Regions from separate parts of the Embleya sp. NBC_00888 genome, predicted to be linked through region 1. Evidence: riboswitches for the same ligand, from Rfam matches in the RefSeq annotation. Region 1 holds a riboswitch; the other holds the start of a gene.

Evidence for each region. Region 1 has a riboswitch for cobalamin ahead of OG948_RS12855 (ABC transporter substrate-binding protein). Riboswitches for the same ligand answer to the same signal wherever they lie in the genome.
Region 2: another riboswitch for cobalamin. It lies ahead of OG948_RS46475 (prenyltransferase/squalene oxidase repeat-containing protein); the one in region 1 lies ahead of OG948_RS12855 (ABC transporter substrate-binding protein).

What each region holds. Positions count from the first base shown of each region.
Region 1 covers NZ_CP108784.1:3,174,276-3,179,774, forward strand. The annotation lists gene OG948_RS12845 (ABC transporter ATP-binding protein) at 1-615, opposite strand, end outside; gene OG948_RS12850 (FecCD family ABC transporter permease) at 612-1,646, opposite strand; gene OG948_RS12855 (ABC transporter substrate-binding protein) at 1,759-2,775, opposite strand; cobalamin riboswitch at 2,897-3,135, opposite strand; gene OG948_RS12860 (DeoR/GlpR family DNA-binding transcription regulator) at 3,352-4,155, opposite strand; gene galT (galactose-1-phosphate uridylyltransferase) at 4,292-5,398, shown strand; gene galE (UDP-glucose 4-epimerase GalE) at 5,404-5,499, shown strand, end outside.
Region 2 covers NZ_CP108785.1:2,768,263-2,773,761, forward strand. The annotation lists gene OG948_RS46465 (CbiQ family ECF transporter T component) at 1-412, opposite strand, end outside; gene OG948_RS46470 (hypothetical protein) at 409-1,443, opposite strand; gene OG948_RS46475 (prenyltransferase/squalene oxidase repeat-containing protein) at 1,440-2,942, opposite strand; cobalamin riboswitch at 3,041-3,182, opposite strand; gene metE (5-methyltetrahydropteroyltriglutamate--homocysteine S-methyltransferase) at 3,364-5,499, opposite strand, start outside.

The DNA of each region.
Region 1 (5,499 bases):
CATCGCCGCCAGGTTGAGGTCGTGCAGAGCCACCAGCACGCTCACGCCCAGCCGACGAACCAACCGCAGCAGCGCGAGCTGGTGGTGGATGTCGAGGTGGTTGGTCGGCTCGTCCAAAACCAGCAGGCCCGGCTGCTGTACCAACGCCCTTGCCACCAGCGCCCGCTGCCGCTCACCGCCGGACAGCAGCGCGAACGCGCGCTCGGTCAGGTCGGCGAGTTCGAGCAGTTCCACCGCCGCCGCCACGATCGCCCGGTCGGTCGCGTCATCCGGGTCGAGCAGGCCCTTGTGCGCGGAGCGGCCCATCGCGACCACGTCCCGCACGGTCAGCGGGAAGTCGGTGGGCATGTCCTGGAGTACGGTGCCGATCCGGCGCGCGGCCCAGCGCGCCGAGTGCGTCCACACGTCCTCGCCGTCCAGGAGCACCCGGCCCGAGGTCGGCCGGTTCACCCGGTACACGCTGCGCAGCAGGGTCGACTTGCCGCTGCCGTTGGGGCCGAGCAGCCCGACCACCTCGCCGGGCTCGACGGTCAGCGACACCGCGTCGACCAGGGGCCGACCGCCGATCGCGAAGGTGACGTCGTCCAGGACCAGGCGTGCCGCGGGCCCGGTCATCGTGCGCCCGCTTCCCGGCGCGCGTCCCGGCGCAGCAGCCAGACGAAGAACGGGCCGCCGACCAGCGAGGTCACGATGCCCACCGGCAATTCCTGCGGCGCGAGCACCGTACGCGCCACCAGGTCGGCGCAGATCGCGAACACCGCGCCGAGCAGCGCGGCCACCGGCAGCGCGCGCCGATGATCCGCGCCGACCAGCAATCGCACCACGTGCGGCAACATCAGGCCGACGAAGCCGATCACGCCGCTGACCGCGACGACGACCCCGGTGAGCACCGCCGCGAGCAGGAACATGCCCTGCCGAAAGCGCTGGACGTCCAGGCCGAGCGCGGCCGCGCTCTCCTCGCCGGCCAGGAGCAGGTTGAGGTTGCGCGCCTGGAGCAGCAGCACCACCAGGCCGATCGCGAGCGCGAGGGCCGGGACGAGCAGCAGCGTCCAGCGGGCCGAGCCGAAGCCGCCCAGCGTCCAGAACAGCACCTGGGCGGCGAGTTGCGGATCCGGTGAGGTCAGCACGAGCAGGCTGGTCAGCGAGGACAACACGGCGCTGACCGCGACGCCGGCCAGGACCAGTCGCACGGCGGTGACCCGGCCACCGGAGCGGGCCACCGAGAAGACCACGAGCAGGGTGATCAGTCCGCCGGTGAACGCGGCCGCGTTCAGGGTGAGCGCGCCCAGCGACAGGCCGCCGATCGACGCGACGCCCCAGCGCATCACCAGGACCGCGCCGGTGGCCGCGCCGGAGGAGACGCCGAGCACGTCCGGCCCGGCCAGCGGGTTGCGCACGATCGCCTGGATCACCATGCCCACCACGGCCAGCGTCGCGCCGACGACGGCGGCGAGCAGCACCCTGGGCAGCCGGGTGTCGGCGATGATCAGGTCGTGTGCGCGGCTCCACGACGGCCGCACCCACGCGTCCCCGCCGATGCGATGCGCGAGGATGCGCCACGTCTCCGACCAGGGCACCGACACCGACCCCACCAGCAGCCCCGCCGCGGCCGCCGCGAACAGCGCGACGAGGAGGCCGCCGACCACCAGCGGAAGGCGGACCCGGCCGCCCGGGACGACCTCCGGCCGGCCGGCGGTGTCGGTGGGCCCTCGCCGCGCAGGACCGCGACCCGTACCGCCACCGGGTCCCGATCGACCGTCACGGCCGGTCGGGGTGCAGTTGCCTGGCGAGTTCCTCGACCGCGTCCACCGAGCGTGGCCCGGGCTGCGCGACGGACAGCGAGATCACCGGGAAGGCGTTCGCGCGCAGCGCCGGTACGTCGGCGAGCGCCGGTGTGGCCTTGAGGGTGGCGATCTTGGCGTCGATCGGCGGCGTCACGTAGTCGTAGATCAGCACCACGTCCGGCTTGCGTTCGGCCAACTGCTCCCAGGAGACCTTGGTCCAGCGCTCGTTCAGGTCGGCGAACACGTTGGTGCCGCCGGCGCGGGTGATGATCTCGTTGAGCATCGAGTTGCCGCCGGTGGTCTGCGCGGCGTCGGCGCCCGAGTTGTACACGAACACCTTGACCGGCGCGGCGCCGGCGAGCCGTGCGGTGACCGCGTCGAGCCGCTGCCGGAACGCGGCGGCGGAGCGCTCGGCGCGCTCGGGCACGCCGAAGATGCCGCCGATGGAGCGGAGTTCGCCGTAGAGCTGATCGAAGGTGACCGGCGCCTTGGCGCAGCCCTCGGGGTTGAGGTGGGTCTTGACGTTCAACTCGCCGAGCCGCGCCCGGGTGTGGCCGGACGACTCGGAGAAGCCGTCCGGGTAGCCCGAGTAGACGAAGTCGGGGGTGGCTTCGAGGAGTTTCTCCAGCGAGGGTTGCGCGTCGGCGAGCACCGGGATCCGCGCGTACGGCTCCTTGTACTTGTCGCCGATGGTCCGTCCCTTGAGGTAGGCGGTGCCCACCATCCGGTCGGCCAGGCCCAGTTCGAGCATCAACTCGGTCGCGTTGGAGGTCAGCGTCGCGGCGCGCTGCGGCGGCCGGTCGTAGCTCGTGGTCACACCGCAGTTGTCGGTGTCCGTGTACGGCTTGTAGGCGGCGGGTGCGGGAGCGGCGGCCTTGTCGTCCCGCACGGCGCCGCCGCACGCGGTCGCGAACAGCGCGAGCGCGGCCACCGCCGCGGCCCACGAATATCGGTGTGCCGCCGGCATCCGCCCGGGTATCTGCGTACGCATCGTCGAAGCTCTCCCTTGCGAGTCCTCGTCGGGGGAACTCGGGAGGGAGTACGGCGGCGGACACCGCACGGCGCCGTCGTCCGACGGACCCGCCCGCGAGGTCCCGGAAGTCCGCGTGCGCGAGGCGGACGCGGGCGACGGCAGGTCTTCGGACTCGTGGGCGGGTCCCGGGAGCCACGGGTGTGGCCGGGATGCCTACCGGTCGTCGCTTCCCGGGACCCGTTCGACCGGGGCCCAGTGCGTGATGACGACTTTCGTTCCCACTTACCGCTGCGGGGCAGTTCCGGATTCGCACCGGATTCCCTCTTGCGACACCCGGAATCGGTCGAAGCCGGGTGAACCGTTCGCAAGGGCAGCCTAACCAGGGCGCCTCGGCCGTCGAGCGAGGGGGCCGGGACGGGCCCGCCGAGGGTCACGGCGGCCGAGTGAGCGGCCACGGCGGGAGGACCGGCTCGGGTCCGGGCCGGGTCCCACACTCCGGTACGCGCCCACCCCTGTACCCGCTTCGCGCCGTGACCACCTACTCCGCGCGCTCCGGTACGTGCCCCTCCCGCACCCGCTTCGCGCCGTGCCCGCCTACTCCGCGACCAGGATCTCCAGCCCCGCGTCGCGCAGCGCGTCGAGCGCCTCCGCATCGGCCGCGCCGCTCGTGATCAGCAGGTCGATGTCCGCCAGCGGGCACACCACGGCGAGTTCGACCCGGCCCAGCTTCGAGCCGTCCGCGACCACGACCCGGCGACCCGCGGCCCGCAACATCGCGCGTTTGGCCTCGGCCTCGGGCAGGTTCACGTTGGTGATGCCCCCGGTGGGATGCACGCCGTTGCAGCCGAGGAAGACCGTGTCGGCGTGGATCCGCTCCAGGATGTGGTCGCCGAGCGGATTGATCAGCGAGTGCTGCAACGGCCGCAGCGTGCCGCCGGTGACCACGACCGAGAACCGCGGGATCGCCCGTTCCAGCTCCAGGGCGATGGTCAACCCGTTGGTGAACACCACGAGGTCGCGCAGTTCCTCGCGGTCCACCAGCGCGCGGGCCACGAACGTGGTGGTCGTGCCCACGTCCAGCACCACGCTCTCGGACGGCGACACCAGTGCCGCGGCCGCCCGCCCGATCAGCGTCTTCGCGGGCGACGCCGAGGTCAGCGCCTCCTCGAAGGACGGCTCCACCCGGGGGTCGCGGCCGGTGAACATCGCGCCGCCGCGGACCCGGCGCAGCCGGCCCTGCCGCTCCAACACCTCCAGGTCGGCCCGGACCGTCACCCGCGAGATACCGAACGCCTCGGCCAGGTCGGTGACCTTGGCGAAACCCCGGTCCGCGATCGTCGCTGCCATCCGGGCGCGGCGGCCCTCGGCGGGCAGTCCGTCGGTGTCGTCGTCAGGCATGGGCAGCATCTTGCGGACACCTTTCGAAACTTGTCAAACCGCAGGTGGCCCGCGGTCGATCCCGCCAAATGGCAAGCCACATAGGCATCTCTCCTTTCTCATTGACAAGTTTTGGAAAGCTTCGCAAAATGAGCGCATGAAGAAGACGCAGGCCGTCATGGCCGACGGTCGCGAGATCGTCTACTACGACACGCGGGACGACGCGGTGCGCGCCGCCGTCGACCACCGCGATCTCGCGCCCGTGGTCAGCGGCTCGGAGATGCGCTACGACCGGCTGCTCGACGAATGGGTCCTGGTCGCCTCGCACCGGCAGACCCGGACCCACCTGCCCGCGGCCGACGCGTGCCCGCTGTGCCCGTCCACGCCCGAGCGGGCCACCGAGGTCGCCGAGTCCGACTACGAGGTCGTCGTCTTCGAGAACCGCTTCCCGTCCATGTCCGGCTCCTCCACGGCCGACGGCGGTCCGCCGGCGGGCCCCGACCCCGGCTGGGACCACGCCCCGTTCCCACGCCGGCCGTCCGGCGGACGGTGCGAGGTGGTGTGCTTCACCCCCGACCACGACGCGTCCTTCAAGGACCTCACCCCCGAGCGCGCGCGCCTGGTCCTGGACGCGTGGACCGACCGCACCGCCGAGTTGTCCGCGCTGCCCGGCGTCGAGCAGGTGTACTGCTTCGAGAACCGCGGCCGGGAGATCGGCGTGACGCTGCCGCACTCGCACGGGCAGATCTACGCCTACCCGTTCGTCACCCCGCGCACGGCCGCGATGATCGCCACCACGACCGCGCACCGGCACCGCACCGGCCGCAACCTGTTCGACGACGTGCTGGCCGACGAGCGCGCGGACGGGTCGCGGATCGTAGCCGAGGGCGGGCACTGGACGGCGTTCGTGCCCGCCGCCGCGCGCTGGCCGTACGAGGTGCACCTGTACCCGAACCGCCGGGTGCCGGACCTGCTCGCGTTGGACGAGGCCGCGCGCGCCGAGTTCGGCGCGATGTACCTGGACCTGCTGGGCCGCTTCGACCGACTGTTCGACGGCGAACCCGCGCCGTACATCTCCGCGTGGCAGCAGGCGCCGGTCCGCTCGGGGCGCCGGGACTTCGCGCTCCACCTGGAGCTTTTCTCGATTCGCCGGGCACCGGGCAAGTTGAAGTACCTTGCCGGGAGCGAATCGGGGATGGGTGTGTTCATCAGCGACGTACCGCCGGAGACCGCGGCGGCACGACTGCGGGAGGTCGGCGAATGAGGCTCATGGTCACCGGCGGCGCGGGCTACGTGGGCAGCGTCGTCGCCGCCCACCTGGTCGCGGCCGGCCACGATGTGGTGGTGCTCGACGACCTGTCCACG
Region 2 (5,499 bases), on a different replicon from region 1:
CGTAGAACCCACCCAGCACGTGCTCCAGGGACACCGGGCCGAACAGGTGGATGCCCGCCGCCCACGCGGGCAACGGGATCTCCGGGAGGTCGACGAGCACATGGCCGCTCGCGGCCCCCGCACCGAAGATGATCCGGAACAACACGCGCATCACGATGATGAACAGGCCCAGGAACAGGTACATGCGAAACGCCTGCGCCCACGGCGCGTCGCCGCGCCGGTTGGCGACGACGAATCCGGCCACGGCCAGGATCAGCGCCAGCAGCAGCGGGTTGGTGGTGCGACTTGCGGCGGTGGCCAGGCCCAGCGCCCACAACCACCAGGCGCCGGGATGCACGGTGCGCGGCAACCGGCTACCGCCAAGCCGGAACGCGGCGGCAGACGGCCGGTGCCCCGCCCGGGGCGTGCTCAACTCGACCCGTCGGCGCGCGTACGTCGACGCCACGTGGTGAACCCGGCCGCCGCGCAGATCGCCACGAGCAGGGCTGTCCCGACGATGGTCGTGGCCGGGATCCCGTCGCGCTTCCTGGTCGCCAACTCCTCCCCTCCGGTCCAGGTCTGACCTTGTGGAGTGATACCGGAGGGTTGAGTGGAGGCGCCTGGTGAGCCCGGATCGGTGGAGGCGGTCGCGGACGTCTCGGCCGCGGCGGGGGCCGAGGGTGCCGCGGACTCGGTGGGTTGCTCGGACTCCATCGGGTTGCCGGCGACACCCGGCCCCGGCGCGAGGGGGTCGGTTCCCGAGGTCGTGGTCGTCGAACCCGACGACGCCGTCCCGGTCGTGCCGGGCGCACCCCCACCGGAGTCGGTGCGGCCTCCGTTCCCGGCCGAGGTCGTACCGCCGCCCGATCCGCCGTTGGCCGGCGGCGGTTGCGGGTTGTTCGTCGCGGGCGAATTCGGCGGTGTGGGCGTCGCCGGGCGTGCCGGTGCCACGCGCGGGGGCGGGTTGGTGGTCTCGGTCTTGTTCTTGGAGAACGACCAGCCCTCGAAGCTGCCGGGCGGCGGCTTGCGGTTCATCACACCCCACTGGCTGTACGTCCACGAACCGCCGTTGGGGGAATGCCAGTACGACCAGTAGGCGCCGGCCGGAGGCGTGTCGATGCACGGCTCGGAGTTCGCGCCGGGCTTGCCCTCGACCCGGCAGATGAACGCCTCGCCCCAGCGGGCCACACCGGCTATCTCGATGCCCGCGTTCTTGAGCGCGGCGTGGCCGGTGGCCTGGTCACCTCGTGCGCAGCGCACGATGGTCGTGCCGCCCAGTTCCTGGAAGTCGATCACCACCGTGACACCGTTGGCGTCCGGGCAGTAGCCGGGGGTGCCCTTGGAGGTGTCGACCGCGTGCGCGGTCGGCGCGGCGACGGTGACCTGGGCGGTGGCGGGCAGCGCGAGCAGGGCAAGCGCGGTGACCACGCGGGCTGTTCGGCCGCCACTCCCGCGGCGCCTCATGTGTGCTTTCCGCTCTTGCGCCGCGCGCCGGCGCGGACGGCGAGGCCGGTGCCGACCAGTCCGAGGGAGAGCATGAGCAGCCCGCCGACCTGGGCACCGGTCCTGGCGAGGCTTCCGCCGCCGCCCTTCGTGGTGCCGCCACCACCCGAGCTGCTCGTGCCGCCCGACACCGAACCGCCGGTGCCGGCGGCGGTGGTCGTGGTCGTCGCGGACGCGGTGATCGACGCGCTCGCGGTCTGGCTGAGCGAGGTGGTGGGTGTGGCGGACGTCGACGCGGACGGCGTTTGCGACCCGGTGTGAGTGGCCGAGCCGGTGGGCCCCGGGGTGCCGGAGTCGGTCGGCTTCGGCGAGGTCGTGGCGGTACCGGTCGGCTGGGTGGGGGCCTTGCCGAGGTCCCCGAGCGGGACGTCGGTCAGCACGAGCAGGGCCTGTGGGGTCGCGCGGCGCCATTGGTCGCGCTGGAAGTCCGGAATGCCCTCGGCCTGGGCCGAGGTGAGGGCCTCCGCGTTGTAGGCGATCGTGCCGACGTCCTTGGTCGCGGCGCCCGCGTTGTCGGTGGTGATCTGGTGCTTGGCCACCCACGCGGCGGCCTTGTCCGCCTCGGTCGGGAAGCCGGCCGCGTGCAGGGCCTGGCCGGCCAGGCCGGTGCTGTTGGTGTTCGATGCCGCGGTGGGTCCGGAGCCGCCGAACGAACCGTCCTCGCGCTGTTTGGACTTCAGCCAGTCCGCGCCCTTCCTCGCTGCGGCCGCGGCACCGACCGACTTGCTCTCGGTCGCCGCGGAGAGCAGCGCCTGCACGGCCATGCCGGTCGAGTCCGGGTCCAGCACGGTGGTCGGGGTGTCCTGGCAGGTTGCGCCGGTGCTGCCCAACTGGCCCGGGTACAACCGGAATCCGCCGCTGGGGCACTGCTGCTTGATCAGGAAGTCCACCGCGCTCTGCGGCACCCCACCGCTGCGGGCCAGGCCCAGCACGGCCAGCGACTGCCCGAACGCGTTGCTCGAGTCGGGACTGCCGGTGAGCTTGTCCCGGATGCGACCCGCGTCGTCGCCGGCGTCCGCCCCGGCGATCAGGTCGAGCGTCTCCGCGCGCATGTCCAGGTCGCCGAACCTGGTCGGATCGCGGTCGGCGACCACGGCGGCGAAGAGTACCTTCGCGGTGGCACCCGCGATCCGCGAGCCGGGCATGCCCCACTCCTCGGCGCTGTTGTACTTGCGGATGTTGGCGGCCACCGCGTCCGCCGCGGCCTTGAGCGCGACGGGCTGCGAGCGGGTGGCCGACAACGCCATCATCGTGTCGATGGTCAGGCCCCAGTCGGAGCCGGCGAAGCCCGGTATGCCGCCGTCGACCAGTTCCCCGGCCTGCCATTTCGCCGCCGCGACGGCGTTGTCGGCGTGCGGGTTCGCGGCGTCTGCCGACGCGGAGAAGACGGGGGAGGCCGCGACCAGGACCGCGCCGCAGACCGCGACGGCGCCGGTGTTCCTCACGGTGAGCCAGGACATCGATGGGACCCTTCCGAGACCAACGCGTCCCGGGAGCCGACCGATGCCGGGCATCGGTCGGGGGTCCGGGCCTCAGCGTGTAGTCCACGACAGCTGGAGCCTTCAATTCGTACGCACCCAGGCATTCCGACTCGCGGCGGCCTGTCGGCCACCGCCTACGGTTGCGGGTCAGTGCCGGATTTCGACCGGCTTCCCCTGGGTTTCGAACTATGAAGTTGAGGGTGCCGACACACGTCGGCATGTGCAGCATACGGAGCATTCCGGCTGTCGGACAACAGCACGAGCGGGCGATCACGGTGCCGTTCGTCACCAACCGTGAGCCCGCGGCGGACAATCGCGCACCGTTCGGGCGCGCGTGGCCGCCGGGACGACCCCGGACCGCCGGGGCGGGGCGCGCCTGCCCCGCCCCGGCGGTCTCGACTCAGGACGCGGCGTCGGGGAGCGTCGCCCGTACCTCGCGCGCCGCCGCCACCAGGTTCTCCAGCGAGGCGCGAACCTCGGGCCAACCGCGGGTCTTGAGGCCGCAGTCGGGGTTGACCCACAGCCGCTCGGCGGGGATCGCGGTCAACCCCTCGCGCAGCAGAGCGCTCACCTCCTCCGCACTCGGGACGCGCGGGGAGTGGATGTCGTACACACCGGGACCGGCCTCGCGCGGGTAGCCGTGGGCGGCGAGTTCCCGGGCGACCTGCATGTGCGAACGGGCGGCCTCCAGGCTGATCACGTCGGCGTCGAGGTCGTCGATCGCCTGCACGATGTCGCCGAACTCGGCGTAGCACATGTGCGTGTGGATCTGGGTGGCCGCGTGCACGCCGGAGGTGGTCAGCCGGAACGACTCGGTGGCCCAGGCCAGGTATTCGGCGCGGTCCGCGACGCGCAGCGGCAACGTCTCGCGCAGCGCGGGTTCGTCCACCTGGATGACCGAACCACCGGCTGCCTCCAGGTCGTCGACCTCGTCGCGCAGCGCCAGGGCGACCTGCCGGGCGGTGGTTCCGAGCGGCTGGTCGTCGCGCACGAACGACCACGCGAGCATCGTGACGGGTCCGGTGAGCATGCCCTTGACGGGGCGGTCGGACAACGACTGGGCGAACGAGGTCCAGCGCACGGTCATCGGCTCGGGACGGGAGATGTCGCCGGCCAGGATCGGCGGGCGCACGTACCGGGTGCCGTAGGACTGGACCCAGCCGTGCCGGGTGGCCACGTATCCGGTGAGTCGTTCGGCGAAGTACTGCACCATGTCGTTGCGTTCGGCCTCGCCATGCACCAGGACGTCGATCCCGGCCTTCTCCTGGAAGGAGATCACGTCGCGGATCTCGGACTCGATGCGTTCCTCGTAGCCCGCCTCGTCGATGCGTCCGGCGCGCAGATCGGCGCGGGCGGTGCGCAGTTCGCCGGTCTGCGGAAAGGAGCCGATCGTGGTCGTGGGCAGCAACGGCAGCCCCAGGTGCGCGCGTTGGGTCGTGGCGCGCTCGGCGTAGGGCAGGCTGCGCCGGCCGTCCGCGTCGGTGACCGCGGCGGCGCGGGCGCGTACGGCGGGGTCGTGGGTCAGCGCGGAGGCCTTGCGCGCGGCCAGGTCGGCCCGGTTGGCGGCGAGGTGGGTCGCGATGATGTCCGTGCCCTGGCCCAGGCCGCGGGCCAACGTGACGATCTCCTCGGTCTTTTGCCGGGCGAAGGCGAGCCATCGGGAGATCTGCGGGTCGATATCGCGCTCGTCGCCGGCGTCCAGGGGCACATGCAACAGGGAGCAGGACGCGGCCACGTCGACGCGCTCGGCCAGGCCCAGCAGGGTGCCCAGGGTGGCCAGCGACCTGCCGAGGTCGTTGATCCACACGTTGCGCCCGTCGACGACGCCGGCGACCAGGCGCTTGCCGGGCAGTCCGCCGACGGCGGCCAGGGCGTCCAGGTTGGCGCACGCGGCTCCGGTGAAGTCGAGGGCGAGCCCCTCGATCGGCGCCTTGGCCAGGATCGGCAACGCCTCGCCGAGGCGGTCGAAGTACGAGGCGACCAGCAGCCTGGGCCGGTCCGCGAGCGCGCCGAGGTCGCGGTAGGCGCGCGCGATGGCGTTGAGTTCGGCGAAGCTGCGGTCCTGGACCAGCGCGGGTTCGTCCAGTTGCACCCACTCGGCGCCGGCCGCGCGCAGATCGGCGAGCACCTCGGCGTACACCGGCAGCAGTCGGTCCAACAGGGTCAGCGGCTGGAAGTCGGCCGCGACACCGGGCGCGGGCTTGGCGAGCAGCAGATAGGTGATCGGGCCGACCAGTACGGGCCGGGCGGTGACGCCCTGTGCCACGGCCTCCTCGAACTCGGCGACCTGCTTGCGGGAGTTCGCGGAGAACACGGTGTCGGGGCCGAGTTCGGGGACCAGGTAGTGGTAGTTCGTGTCGAACCACTTGGTCATCTCCAGCGGCGCCACCTCCTGGGTGCCGCGCGCCATCGCGAAGTAGCCGTCCAGGGCGTCGGCTTCGACGGCCGCACGGTGGCGGGGCGGGATCGCGCCGACCATCACGGTGGTGTCCAGGACGTGGTCGTAGAGCGAGAAGTCACCGGTGGGCACCTCGTG